Regions from separate parts of the Vibrio sp. HM8-C genome, predicted to be linked through region 1. Evidence: riboswitches for the same ligand, from Rfam matches in the RefSeq annotation. Region 1 holds a riboswitch; the other holds the start of a gene.
What was found. Region 1 has a riboswitch for cobalamin ahead of ACOSVQ_RS18445 (TonB-dependent receptor domain-containing protein). Riboswitches for the same ligand answer to the same signal wherever they lie in the genome.
Positions count from the first base shown of each region.

Region 2: another riboswitch for cobalamin. It lies ahead of ACOSVQ_RS05765 (cobyrinic acid a,c-diamide synthase CobB); the one in region 1 lies ahead of ACOSVQ_RS18445 (TonB-dependent receptor domain-containing protein).

Region 1 is NZ_JBMMKS010000020.1:902-8,430, reverse strand. It holds gene ACOSVQ_RS18470 (class I SAM-dependent methyltransferase) at 1-541, shown strand, start outside; gene sthA (Si-specific NAD(P)(+) transhydrogenase) at 614-2,014, opposite strand; gene fabR (HTH-type transcriptional repressor FabR) at 2,296-2,937, shown strand; gene ACOSVQ_RS18455 (YijD family membrane protein) at 2,937-3,311, shown strand; gene trmA (tRNA (uridine(54)-C5)-methyltransferase TrmA) at 3,388-4,497, opposite strand; cobalamin riboswitch at 4,650-4,850, shown strand; gene ACOSVQ_RS18445 (TonB-dependent receptor domain-containing protein) at 4,900-6,720, shown strand; gene murI (glutamate racemase) at 6,839-7,529, shown strand, end outside.
Region 2 is NZ_JBMMKS010000003.1:200,917-208,445, reverse strand. It holds gene cbiD (cobalt-precorrin-5B (C(1))-methyltransferase CbiD) at 1-945, opposite strand, end outside; gene ACOSVQ_RS05775 (cobalt-precorrin-8 methylmutase) at 942-1,577, opposite strand; gene cbiB (adenosylcobinamide-phosphate synthase CbiB) at 1,588-2,541, opposite strand; gene ACOSVQ_RS05765 (cobyrinic acid a,c-diamide synthase CobB) at 2,538-3,905, opposite strand; cobalamin riboswitch at 4,008-4,207, opposite strand; gene pocR (transcriptional regulator PocR) at 4,494-5,399, opposite strand; gene ACOSVQ_RS05755 (glycerol dehydrogenase) at 5,717-6,799, opposite strand; gene ACOSVQ_RS05750 (MIP/aquaporin family protein) at 6,992-7,529, opposite strand, start outside.

The DNA.
Region 1 (7,529 bases):
CGTTGGTGCGGGTTTGGATACGCGTTTCTACCGTATTGATAATGGGCGCTGTCATTGGATTGAATTGGATGTGACAGAAAACCTATTGTGGCGACAAAAGCTTTTCCACCGTAGCGAACGTTATCTACACCAGTGCGGTAGTGTTGGTGAAATTGATTGGTTGGAACGTCTACCTATTCCTGAGTTTGCACCTGTATTAATTCTGTGTGAGCACGCGCTATTAGATTGCGATGCTGCACAAGCATCTCGATTCATCCGTTCTCTAGGATTGAGTTTTGCCAATGCGAGTGCATGCATAGTTCTGGCTGGAGATAAAACTTGTACGCGATTAGGGCAGAAAATGGGGTCAGGTACTTATACACATGGCTTTTCAATACCCAAAGATGCTGTAATGAATTGCTTGCCATGGGCAAGACAAGTCAGCACTTATTCACCTCTTGATAGTCAATGTGGTCGCTGGAAATTTTGGCAGCGAGTGTTAAGTAAATTTTCTGGCTTGAAGCAGCGATTTACACCAGTGGTTGTCCACGTACAGTGGTAAAGCACCACGATTTGACATTGAATCAAGTAAAAAACGCAGCCTTATGCTGCGTTTTTTACTGTTCTGCTTTGCTTAAAACAGACGGTTTAAGCCGTTTAATGCAGCCACGCGATACGCTTCAGCCATGGTTGGATAGTTAAAGGTGGTGTTGACGAAATACTCGATGGTATTGGCTTCACCTTTTTGTTCCATAATTGCCTGACCGATGTGGATGATCTCTGCAGCACGCTCACCAAAGCAGTGAATACCTAAGATCTCTTTGGTTTCACGATGGAAAAGAATCTTTAAGCTTCCCACATCTTTACCCGCGATTTGCGCACGAGCCAAATGTTTGAATGATGAACGACCTACTTCGTAAGGCACTTTTGCTGCCGTGAGTTCTTGTTCCGTTTTACCCACCGAGCTAATTTCAGGAATGGTATAAATACCAGTCGGGATATCTTCAATTAGCTTGTTGGTTGCTTGACCTTGTGAGATCGCTTGAGCAGTAAAGCGCCCTTGGTCATAAGCTGCACTTGCAAGGCTTGGATAACCAATGACATCACCAACAGCATAAATATGGCTCACTTCAGTCTGATAGTTGCTATTTACGTTCAGCTGACCGCGAGAATCCGGTTTCAAACCAACCACTTCAAGATTTAGTCTGTCTGTATTACCGGTACGACCGTTCGCGTAAAGCATACAGTCTGCTTTCATCTTCTTACCGGAATTTAGATGAACGATAACGCCATCATCGGTACCTTCAATCTTGCTGTAGGTTTCATCGTTGCGGATAACCACACCGCTATTCCAGAAGTGATAAGAAAGCGCATCTGATGTCTCGTTGTCTAGGAATGATAGCAGACGGTCACGGGTGTTGATTAAGTCGGTTTTAACGCCCAATCCACGGAAAATCGAAGCATATTCACAGCCGATGACTCCAGCACCGTAAATGATGATGTGTTGTGGATCGTGCTCGAGGTTCAAAATTGAGTCGCTGTCATAAACGCGAGGGTGGTTGAAATCGACATCGTCAGGACGGTATGGTCGAGAGCCTGTCGCGATAATAAATTTATCGGCAGTGTAGTGTTCAACCGTGTGGTCAGCTTTGGTTACTGCCACGGTATTGGCATCAACAAAATGTGCCGTACCAAAAATAAGGCTGCACTGGTTACGGTCATAGAAGCCTTGGCGCATTCTGGTCTGCTTATCAATCACGCTTTTCGCATGACCAAGAATGGATGAGAATGTAGAGTGCAAACTAGAGTTGTTGTTACAGAACAGAGGGTTGCTGTTAAATTCGATGATGCGGCTAACCGCATGACGCAATGCTTTAGAAGGGATGGTACCCCAGTGTGTACATCCACCACCTACGCTGGTTTCTTTTTCGATAATGGCGACATTCAATCCCGCTTTGGTTAACCCCATTGCTGCACCCTCACCGCCAGGTCCACTGCCTATTACGATGACGTCAAAGTGGTTATTCAGTGCCATAGAAAATCCTTGTTATAATTTGGTTAACATTGCGATAGCGAGATTTTAACTGATCTGTGCTAGGCGTGAAACCTAAACCCCTTATAGAGTGGAGATGATCACGAGATTAGAACAAATATTGGTGTTTTCGCGCTTGAGTCGAATGGTTGATGAAAAATGCAACGGTTATGTTAGGAAATTGTCTGGCGCTTCAAATTGGTCTGTTTTGCCTCTTAGATATGTTGGTTAATCGCGCTATAGTAGGCGCCTTTGGTGACTGACTTGGCAGGACTTGGCTTAAAATGAAATCCTTGGGAATTCGCGCACAACAGAAAGAAAAAACGCGTCGTTCGCTGATTGATGCGGCATTTAGCCAATTAAGTGCTGATCGTAGTTTCTCTAATTTGAGCTTACGTGAAGTAGCGCGTGAGGCAGGAATCGCACCGACATCTTTCTATCGCCACTTTAAAGATATGGATGAGCTCGGTTTGACCATGGTTGATGAAGGCGGTTTGTTGCTGCGCCAACTGATGCGTCAGGCTCGCCAGCGTATTGTTAAAGAGGGCAGTGTGATTCGCACTTCTGTGGAAACATTTATGGAGTTCATTGAAAGCAGCCCAAACGTATTCCGCCTTTTACTACGCGAGCGTTCAGGCACTTCATTCGAATTCCGTACCGCTGTATTTCGTGAGATACAGCATTTTTCGGCAGAACTTTCTGAATATCTGATTGCGACTGGGATGAATCGTGAAGAAGCCATTACTCAAGCAGAAGCCTCAGTTACTTTGGTTTTTAGCTCTGGTGCAGAAGCATTAGACCTTGAGAGACGTGAACGCGATGAACTTGCAGAACGTCTCATCATGCAGTTGCGAATGATAGCCAAAGGCGCTTTCTGGTATCGCAAAGAACGTGAACGTAATCGACTAAAAGGCGGGATGAATTAATGTCGAATGAAAGTAGTAGCACCATTAATCATGGTTCAGAACGTAAAACATTGGTACTCGCGCTCATCGCGGGTATGTGTGGGGACGCTTTGTTGTCTTGGATGACCATTAGCGAAGTCCCATTCTCCATTTTCCCTGTGATCGCTTTAGTGCTGTCTGTGCAGGCGTTGTATCAAGAGTATCTACGTAACCCAGTAGCAGAAGATATTCCGTTAGTGGGTTTGGCATGTTTCTTTGTCGGAGCCTTTGGTCACTCTGCTTTTGTGAAAGCTCAGTATCCAGAAGCGGGTTCCAATTTCTTCTCGATAATAGTGGCTCTGCTGCTTTTGCTATGGGTAGGAAAGAAACTCGGATTTATCGGACGTTCAGAATAATAGAATGTTAATGAATACAAAAAAACGAGCCACTGGGCTCGTTTTTCTATTTATGTCGGTTTATTTGAAAACGTGATTAGGCTTTGCGTTCAAGCATTACACCCGCTTCCATATGGTGGGTATATGGGAACTGGTCAAACAGAGCAAAGCGAGTCACTTTATGTGTCTCACATAGAACATCTAAGTTTTCTTTTAATGTTTCTGGGTTACATGAGATATAGAGAATTCGCTCGTAACCTTGAACCATTTTACAGGTATCGATATCCATACCAGAACGAGGCGGGTCAACAAAAATGGTATTGCAGTTGTAGCTCTTTAAATCGATACCAGCTTCTTTCAGGCGATTAAATTCGCGTTTACCTTCCATTGCTTCGGTAAACTCTTCTGCCGACATACGAATGATTTGTACGTTATCGATTTTGTTGGCAGCAATGTTGTACTGCGCAGAGTGTACTGATGGTTTTGCTAATTCGGTTGCCAACACGCGATCGAAGTTTTGCGCCAATGCCAGCGAGAAGTTACCGTTACCACAGTAAAGTTCTAAAAGGTCGCCTTTGCTCTCTTGAGTACAATCGACAGCCCATTCCAGCATTTTTTCAGCCACTTTACCGTTTGGTTGGGTAAAGCTGTTTTCAACTTGTTGGTAGATGTATGGTTTACCGTTCACACTCAGTTTTTCGACCACAAAGTCTTGGTCTAGCACAATCTTCATTTTACGTGCTCGACCAATAATATTGAGATTAAAACCTTCATTATGCAGAGTCTGCTTAAGTGCTTTTGCAGCAGTAATCCATTCATCATCTAATTGGCGATGGTAAAGCAGTGATACCAGAACTTCGCCACTCAGTGTTGATAGAAAATCCACTTGGAAAAGTTTGCGACGTAGAGTGTCATTACCTTTCATTGATTCAATAAGCAGAGGCATCAAATCGTTGATAAGACGGCTTGCAGCTGGGAACTGATCAACACGGTATTTTTCACGAGTTTGCTGGTTGAACATGATGTAGTACATCTCATCACCTTCATGCCAGATACGGAATTCTGCTCGCATACGGTAAAACTGAGCCGGAGACTCAAAGACTTCCAACTCAGGCACACCATATGATTCAAACATCTCTCCTAGTCGAGTGATTTTCTCATCCAGTTGCGCTTGGTAGTTGTCTGGGTTTACATCAAGAGTCGCCATTGCTTTACCTTTTTCTGGTACGTTCAAATAAAGAGCGCAGATTTTATTCAATCTCCCGCTTATGTCCAGTCTTGTTCTAAAATTGATGTTTTGTTGCACGTAAAAACTATAGCTTATATCAATCTATGCTAGACAAGTTATCGATTGCTCAATACTATCAACGGCACGCTGGTGTTGTTTAGAAGCCTAGACGGCTAAAATAACTTAAGAGGGAATCTGGTGAAAATCCAGAACTGACGCGCAGCGGTAAGAGAGAACGAAAACTCAAAAGACACTACGTTTGTGGGAAGTCGAGTAAGTAGGTAAAAGATGTGCTCTCAAGTCCGAAGACCTGCCAGCAGCCGAGCAAACCAATGGGATGGACCCATGCTCGGTAGGATTAACGCGATTTAGGACAATATAATGAATAAATCCCTTCTAGCGGTGGCAGTGGCGTCGCTGTTTTCTTATACCTCTTTTTCATACGCACAAGAAGCAACGGCTGATGAGACTGTTGTGGTAACTGCGAACCGTTTTGAGACCAAAGTAAACGAAACTATCGCTCCAGTTGAAGTTGTAACTCGTGAAGAAATTGATGCGATTCAAGCGCAATCATTAACAGATGTATTACGTCGATTACCTAGTGTTCAGGTTGTAAACCAAGGTGGACCGGGTCAAAGCTCAGAGTTATATATTCGTGGTCGCGCGAGTAAAAACGTTTTGGTCATGATTAACGGTGTTCGCATCGGTAGTGCTACATCAGGATCTGCAGATCTATCTGCTATTCCTCTGAACGGTGTGGAGCGTATTGAAGTACTGCGTGGCCCTCGTGCAGCAGTATACGGTTCAGATGCAGTTAGTGGTGTAATTAACATTATTACGACTAAAAATACTAATGGCCATAACTCAGTGAAAGCTGGTGTTGGTAGTGATGGTGTTTATGAAGTCGGAGCCAGTCTGGCGGCAGTTTCTGCTTCAGAAAGTTGGCTGAATGTAGCGGCTACCCATAAGGCAGCAGAGGGCTATGATGTTCAGCCGCTAAATACTACGGGCGCAAATTCAGATGACGATGGATATAAATCTCAGTACTTGTTGATTGATGCTGGAACAAAGATCTCTTCGGAATTAACATTAAAAACCAATGCGTATTACCAAAAACAATACGTAGAGTTTGATAGAACAGGTGGCGATAAAACCGATGGCGATTTATATAATCTGGCTGTAGTGGGTGAGTATCAACAAGATAAGTGGCAAAGTCATTTAACTCTAGCAGCAAACCAGGATGATGCAGAGACCTATGGGCAAGGAAGTTCACCAAGCACTTATGCGACTAATCGTTATGTTTCATCGTGGGATAATTTGTATGCAACCAGTGAAGATTTGTCGTTTGTAGGTGGTGCCGAATGGTATCGTGAAAACGTAAAGGTGACTTCTGCTGATTACACGAAAACAGAGCGAGATAATACAGCTATTTATGTGGGGAGCTATCTAAATAAAGGTAACTTTTCGGCTGAAAGTAATTTCCGCTGGGATGATAACAGTGCTTATGGTTCATTCTGGACATACCAATTTGGTTTGGGTTATCAATTATCGGAATCGCTGAAAGCGGTTGGTTTATATGGTACATCCTTTAAGGCTCCAACGTTTAATAGTCTTTACTATCCTTTGGAATGTAGTGAATGGGGATGTTATGAAGGTAACGCAAATCTAGTACCGGAAGAAACGGAAAGTAGTGAAATTGCTCTAGAAGGTACCTATGCACTGTTCAGTTGGCGTGTAGCTGGTCACTATAGTGCAGTAGATAAGATGGTTGCTTATACGGGGTCGACATATGTAAATATCGACCAGGCAGAAATCAAAGGTGTAGAAGTGAACGCTGAGTTTGAGACCGGACCTATTGCTCACAGTATCTCTTATGATTACCTAGATACAGAGAACAAGTCGACGGGGAATGAACTGGCGCGTAGAGCAAAACATAGTGCTAAATGGAATCTCAATTATGCATTAGCTGCATGGAGATTTGACTTAAGTTACCTGTATCAAGGCGAGCGTTATGACGATACAGCCAACACAACTGTATTGGATCCGTATTCATTGGTTGATTTTGCCACATCTTACTATTTTGCTAATGGTGTTACAGTCAGTGGCAGAGTAGGCAACTTATTTGATGAGGACTACGAGACTGCTAAGGGTTTTAAAACGCAAGATAGAAATTACTACGCAAGCATCGCATACCAATTTTAATAAAACCTAAAACCGCCTTCGGGCGGTTTTTCGCAATTTGCTGTTTTAACAATCATTGCCAATTGATATAGAGCGAGTATGATCGCTGCGTTATCGTTGTACTTATCTGGTTCCCGTTGTGTCTAATCAATCTGTTCCTAAAGTCCTAATCTTCGACTCTGGTGTCGGTGGTCTATCTGTTTATAGAGAAATTGAATTGCGTCTCCCGCAACTCTCTTATACCTACTTATTTGACAATGCCGCCTATCCATACGGAGAACTAGAACAGAGCGTTTTACTGCAGCGGGTTGAGCGGTTAATTACCGGGTTAGTTGAACAACAAGGTTTCGACATAGTCGTGATTGCTTGCAATACCGCAAGTACCATTGTGCTTCCGACATTGCGTTCTAAGTTATCTATACCTGTTGTTGGGGTTGTCCCAGCAATCAAGCCTGCATCATCACTAGCGAATAAAGCCGTTGGGCTTATTGCCACCCCTGCAACCATTACTCGCCAATACACACATGATCTTATTCGTAGCTTCTCTGCCGACAAAAATGTAGAGCTGCTTGGCTCAACACGCCTTGTCGATATGGCGGAAGAAAAACTCAGGGGTAAAGCAATAGACTTACAGGAATTGCAAAGTATCTTAAGTCCACTCATCGACCATATAGATGTCGCTGTTTTAGGATGTACTCATTTCCCGCTTATTAAGGATGAAATACAGCATGTGTTAGGGAAAGGCGTGGTGCTGGTGGATTCGGGTGAAGCGATTGCAAGACGGGTAAAAGACTTACTGAGTGTAGAAAGCGGTGCTCGTTCAGAAAACA
Region 2 (7,529 bases), on a different contig from region 1:
CGCTTCTTCGGTGGTTAAGCAGTGATAGATTTGGCGTAGTAAATCATGGGGCGCATTCAGTAACGCCAAGTGGGTGACTAAAGTTTCTAAACGTGCATCAGCAATATGGGAATGGGTGTGAAAAACCCCTGCCGCAATTTTGATAAGCTTACCCAAGTGTCCCACGATAAGAACTTGTTCGAAGTTCAAGCGATTCGCTTCTTGCAACATGTAGCCCACGAAATTGCTCATGGTCACCACAATGTCTTGTTCGATATTGAGTTGTTGCTGTACAAAACGCTCGCCGTGGTTGCCTGGGACTAAGACGATTTTACTGTGTCCTAATGCGCGTTTTTGTTCGAGTTCAATCGCAAGGGAGCGTTTCCAGCTTTCTTCCGACATTGGAGTAACAATACCTGAAGTTCCGATGATCGAGATGCCGTTTTCAATCCCCAATCGTGAGTTGTAGGTTCTCTCAGCGCGTTCTTTTCCTTCAGGAGCAAAAATGGTGACAACCGCGCCTTTGTTAGGGCCAATAACATCACGCACTTCTTGCTCTATAGTGTGACGCGGCGTTTTGTTAATCGCGGCAACACCTACAGGTAAACCCACGCCTTTGCGTGTCACCACGCCCACACCTTCACCACCCAGTATTTCAATGGATTGAGTATCGTTCACCGTTACTTGGGCGTAGATCAACATTCCATGGGTAGCATCCACATCATCACCGCCATCTTTACGTATCGCGGCGACCGCACTCTGCAATTCCACGGAAGCATCTTCGACATTCAGATTTAGCGCCACACCTGATGGTGTCACAATGGAAACTTGATGAATGAGTTGCTGACGCATCACCATTAGTGCTGCCACTTTGGCTGCGGCAGTCGCACAAGAGCCTGTGGTATAACCCTTGCGATAAGATTTACCTCTGTGCCAAACAATATCCGCTTCAGCTGTTTGACTCATAAAGCCTCCCGCATGTGGTAAAGTACAGCGTTGACGATGGCAGCTGCAACATTGCTTCCACCTTTTCTGCCCAGAGCAGTGATGAAGGGGAAATTGCTCTCGTAAAGCGCTTGTTTGGATTCTGCCGCGCCAACAAAACCAACGGGGACACCTATGGTCATGACAGGTTTATTGACCGCACTTTCTAGCAGTTGAAACAAAGCAGTGGGTGCATTGCCGAACACAAACACTTTGTTACCTTCATCTTTTAAGGCCTTTTCTACCGCAATCATTGAGCGTGTTTTGGATTGCGCTTTCGCCTGTTCTGCCACCCAAGGGTCAGCGATGTAGCATTTAATGTCACAGTCAAACTGCTTCAAAAGACTCTTATTGATGCCAGAGAGAGCCATTGTTGTATCGGTGTAGAATGTGCAGCCTTCATAAATACCCGTTTGCAACGTCGCTAAAGCATCCGGTGAGAACTTCAATATCTCCAGCCAGTCGAAATCGGCAGTAGTATGCACTGCACGAGTAATGACTTTCTTTTCAAGTTCATTAGCAAACTGATAATCAGGAAATTCAGTGGCAATGATCTCGTCGATGATTTCAAAACTCGTCGATTCAATTCGTTGTGGCTGCTGAATAAAGTTCATACGGCTATCCCTAAATAACAATGATGTAAGCGAGTGAAAATAGAAGTAGAGCTAAGGTTGACGTTAAGTACATTAAGCGCGTTGATTGACCTATGTCCTCTGGCTCGATTTCTCTAAGGAAATCTCCAATCCAAGGCTTTTCTACCAATTGACCAAAGTAGTTACTTGGACCACCAAGTTGCACACCAAGCGCTCCCGCGACCGTCGCTTCAGACCAAGCGCTGTTAGGGCTTTTATGTTGATATCGGTCTCGCCAACCAACGGTAAATGCAGATTTACCATTGCACCCCATTAGGAAGGCAGACAATGAAAACAGCAGCCAAGAAATACGAGCAGGAATAAAATTCGCCACGTCATCCAAACGCGCAGAGACAAAACCCAACTCTCTATAGCGATCGTTTTTGTAACCAACCATAGAATCAAGGGTATTGATCGCTTTGTATGCCATCGCAAGTGGTACACCGCCTATAAACAGATAGAGCATCGGTGCAATCACACCATCTACCGTGTTTTCAGCCACAGTTTCGACTGTCGCTCTGGTGATCTGTTTTTCATCCAGTTGGCTGGTATCACGTCCAACGATGTAAGAGACTTTGAGGCGTGCTTCTTCAAGGTTATGAGAACGCAGCGGGATTAGCACTTCATAAGCCGCATCTTTTAAGCAGCCTGTCGCAAGCACAGTGAATGCAAGCCAAAGCTCGACAACTGTCCCAAGTAGCCAGTGGATGTCATAACTCAAATGAATCACTGCCCAAGTAATTAAACCTGCAGTGCCAACAATCCAGAGCCACAAAATGCCGCCAGCGATATAGAGCCATACTTTGCTGCTAAAGATTTGTCGGATTCGTTTCTCCATATTGGAAATTGAAATCCCGATCAAACGTACAGGATGGGGCCAACTGTGAGGATCACCAATCAACAGATCCATAAAGAACGCGGTGAAATATAGAGTTAAGGTCATCATAGGCTTCGCGCCCTCTTAAACCACTCAAGCAACATCTCCGGAGACTGCGCAAAATGCACATGGAGATACATCGCTAACGTATTACCTACTTGATAACCACCTCGCCAGGTTGCAAGCACTTCGCCTTCATGGACTTTACTCAGTGTGAATGCCGGCTCCATATCCGTAACAAAATCGGAATAATGAAATTCGTGACCACGTAACTCATTTCCAGACAGGCACAACAAAGTGTCTACGTTTGCTTTTGCATTGCAGTAACCAAAGCGATTCAGCTTGTTAGACATAACGCTTTGACCTGACAAGATACCGACCATGGGATAGATGTTTTCTTCACTGTCAGAAAGTGAACTCCCTAAATACATCAATCCGCCACACTCTGCATAAATGGGCAAATTGGCTTGATGAGCCGCAAGGATTGATTGCAACATCGAACGGTTTTTCGACAGCTTCTCAGCATATAGCTCAGGGTATCCGCCACCGATATACAGCAAATCGCATTCAGGTAATTGTGAGTCCGTTAGAGGGCTAAAATATCGAATTTCAACACCGCAGCTGGTTAGGAGATCAAGATTCGCTTGGTAATAGAAATTAAATGCCTTATCCATTGCGACTGCCACAACTAAGCCTTTACCCTTACCTTCCATCGCTTGATAAATCGTCTGCGTTGTACCTTGGTAAAGTTGAGAGCAAGCAACACTAAGCAAGCGATCAACATCAACATACTGTTCAATAGCGTCAGCCAGTTCATCCCATTGAGAATCCATATCTTGTGATTCTTGAGCAGTCATCAAACCTAAGTGACGAGAAGGAAGTTCAATATTGGGTAACTTAGGTAATCGACCAAAAGCTGGAATGTGGCAATAGGTTTCTACAGCCTGTTTAAGAAGCTGGTAGTGCTTATCTGAATTGACGTTATTAAATACAACACCTGCAATGTTTATCTCTTTGCCGAACTGCTGAAAGCCCATAACAATCGCGGCAGCTGATGTCGACATAGCTTTACCGTCTACAACTAAAATCACTGGGCATTTGAGTGCTTTGGCTGTACCTGCGCTGCTGCAATAGTATGGATCGGTGCCATAGCCATCGAATAACCCCATAACACCTTCTATCACTGCGATGTCGGCATTTTGTGTTTGTTGATGGAATAAGGCGTTAACAGTCTGCTCATCGAGCATAAAGGAATCTAAATTATGGGATGGAACGTTGGCAACTTTGCTGTGCCAAGCGGTATCAATGTAGTCCGGGCCAACCTTAAATGGCTGAACTTTTAGCTCACGGCGACACAAGGTTCTTAGTAAACCTAATGTGAATGTTGTTTTGCCGCTTCCGCTGTTTGTGCCCGCTATAAGTAATGCTTTCATAGTCCACTTTCAGTTACGTTTCTGAACGGACGGTGGGCAGGTGAAAAGTCGTAGGGTCTTAAGAGAGGAACCTACTTCTCTCACTCTCTTCCCACCGAAGGAGTTATTGAGTTCAACTTGATTCGTCTTCTGGCTTAGCTTCATCCTTCTTGATTCCTTCCCGTTTCACCTATGAAACAGTGGTATAACCAAGTCGTCAGCATTACAGCAGCGGGGGCTGCGGAGGATTCTCACCTCACTTCCGTAATCCCTTGCGGGATATATGCCCAGTCTGGGGCATAACCAAATTGAAATATCGTGTTTCGACAACTAAAACTAACTACATATCTTGTTCCTAAATCTCACTATAGGCTTCTAGTTAATAAATTCTGGCTACCATGATGATGAATTTCTGCCAAATTATCACCTTCAATGGTAATAAATTGTCATGCTAACCTAAACAACCATTTAAAACAGTATCTTACAGAGTTAATTAAAACATACAAATGGTAATTTATTGTCATTGTGCAATATTCAAATATGTTAAGTGGCACCGGTTATTAAACTCAAGTGCCACTTAAAAATTAAATCACTTATTTTCTAGATCAACTAATCGTGAATTACCGCATCTTGATAATGTTTATCTCTATATTCTTGTGGACTCATACTGCAATTTTTTCTAAATACCTTGCAGAAATAACTAGTCTGAGAAAATCCCAAATTTTTCGCAATTGTCGCCACAGGGATACCACTGCTTTTTAACATTTTCTTGGCGTGCATAATACGGCAATTATTCAAGTACGCATTGAAACCAATGCCAAGATGTTTCTTGAATAACTTCGAAAAGTAGTAAGGGCTCAGATAGATATGGGCAGCGACATCTTCCAATTTAATGTCGTCACTAAAATGGTGCTCAATAAAGCGCAACGCCTTTTTGATCTTATGATCATTGTTATTGATAGAGAGCTTTTGTTGGTCGTTAATGCCAGTATCGTCAATCACTACAAGGTTAATGTGCTTACGAATACAGTTCTCAACAATTAGTTGCAGCAACTCGGCAGAAGCCAGGACTTTTTGGTAATCAACAACTGGAATATCTTCAAAACAATGACGAAGCTCCTCGTCTTTTTCCCACATATTTTGGGTGTGTGCCATCCCTTCAATGGACTCATCTTCATGGCCGATAAGTCTTACCTGCCCGCACAACACAAAGCCAACCAAGTGTCCTTCAACGATCAAAGGAATTGAGAAATCCGTAAGCCCAGCATGGCATTGGTACACACATGGTTTGTTATCAACAGAGGCTTTGAGACCACCTCTTTTATCACTGAGCATGCATTGATTGTAGAGTTCGGGGTTCTGTCTGATCTTCTGACAGAAATCTGAAAAGTTAAATCGTTCTGATATTTCCTCTCCATGTATATTTACGACGACCACGGCTAATTCTGTCGCTTGTGCAAAATCTGAAGCGATCTTTCTTATTAATGCTGAGTCTAATGAGGTAACAGAAGACATAACCACCTTCTTAGTCCATTGATACGATACAAAATACTTCGTCCCGAAATTCGAGTTTATATGTAGCACCAAGATGGAAACAAATAAGTGATCAGTAACTAAATTAACCAATTTATTTCGTCAGATTTATGTAAAGAAACTTTGATGGTTAATATTTTGATAATTAATTGTTACATACAACTAATTTACTTAGAGAAAGGAAACACTTTAATTTATTCATATAACGAAATTAAAAAACCTGTCTAAGTGACATAAATGTGAAAAAATTTATTCATATCACTCAGACAAGAAATAAAATAGACGTTTATTCCAATATTTTAACTACCTAATTCATGAGCAGTGAGAATCGCAGAAAGGACTAATTCTGGGGTCACTTTAAATGGCATGTTGTGGATAGTTTCCCCTTCTGCACATGCTGCTTTCGCCACGTTGAGTAGCTTATCTTTGTCTATGTGCAGAACACCCATATCGGTTAGATTGGTTGGTAGCCCAACATTGCAGCAGAATTCGATCACTTCATTGATTTCTTCCATTGGTGCATTTTCTAAAACCAACTGAGTAATGGTACCAAACGCCACTTTTTCACCATGGTACAAATGATGGCACTCTTCTAGAAGTGTCAAACCATTATGAATCGCATGTGCAGCAGCCAAGCCAGAGCTTTCAAATCCGATTCCGGAAAGATAGGTATTGGCTTCAACAACATTTTCCAGAGCACGGCTTGAAAGGTTGTTGTCACACGCCACTTTAGCTTTCAACCCATCGCTCATCAGAATTTGGAAGCAGAGTTTTGCTAACGCTTGCGCCGCTTTTGTTGGTGCGCCGCCAGCCATAGTTCCTTTACCGGAACGCTCGTTTGCCCTTGCTTCAAAATAGGTAGAGAGTGCATCCCCCATACCAGAAACAAGTAGACGTGTCGGCGCTTGCGCTACGATCTGAGTATCCATAATCACAACGTCAGGGTTTTTGGTGTAGAAGCGATATTCGCTGAACTCGCCTTCTGGCGTATAAATTACTGACAATGCGCTGGTGGGTGCATCAGTTGACGCTATCGTCGGCACAATTACCACAGGAATACTAAGCTCCGCACCAACGGCTTTCGCAGTATCCAGTGTTTTGCCGCCACCAATACCCACCACAGCTTCAACTCGCTGATCTTTTGCAACGGCAGTTAAACGTTCAATTTCTGGCTGTGAACATTCACCACCAAAAAGTGCAAAGTACCCTTCAATATTTTGCTCACTGAAACTTACGCTCACTCTTTTTTCTACTAACTGAGTAACGAAGTTATCGGCAAGCACAATAACAGAACTCCCTAGCGGCTTAACGTACGCCCCTAAGTTATCCATCACGTTTGGTCCTTGTACGTACTTACTTGGGCAAATAATAATGTTATCCATTGTTGCTCCTTGGGGCTTTAAGACCCTAGTTTCACGTTAAACGTAATCTCAACGTCATACTTAAAGCTGCTGTTGTAAAAAATGATGCCTCACCTTTTACAACTCGCAGCTTTAAATACCTGTGCATAGGATTATATTTTGTTGGTTCTACTCATTAGCAAAACGGTGAATCCAGAACGACTTCTGTACACGTTAAAGTTGTGTCTGGCCCTCAACCTCCTTTGCTGAAGGTTTCTCCGCTTCTAAACCTTTACCAATAAAGAATTTGTAGCCTGCACCACCTACGCATGCGCCGATGATCGGAGCAATGATTGGCACCAAGAAATAAGGAATATCGCGTGCGCCAGTCATGGCAACATTTCCCCATCCTGCTAAATAAGCGAATAGTTTTGGTCCGAAATCACGTGCAGGGTTCATTGCAAATCCTGTTAATGGGGCTGTTGATGCACCGATAACTGCAACAAGAATACCGATTAATAGCGGAGCCAAAGCACCTCTAGGAACACCGTTACCATCGTCGGTCAAAGCAAGGATCAATGACATAAGTGTTGCGGTAATAATGATTTCTACAAAGGCTGCTTGGAAAACGGAAATGGCAGGATGAGGATAGGTACTAAAAATACCGGCCAAGTAGAGACTCTCTTCAGAACCACGCACCATATTGTTGGCCGTTTCATATGCGGTGAAAAGGTCTTTGTAAATTAGGTAACACATTGCAACACCAAAGAAA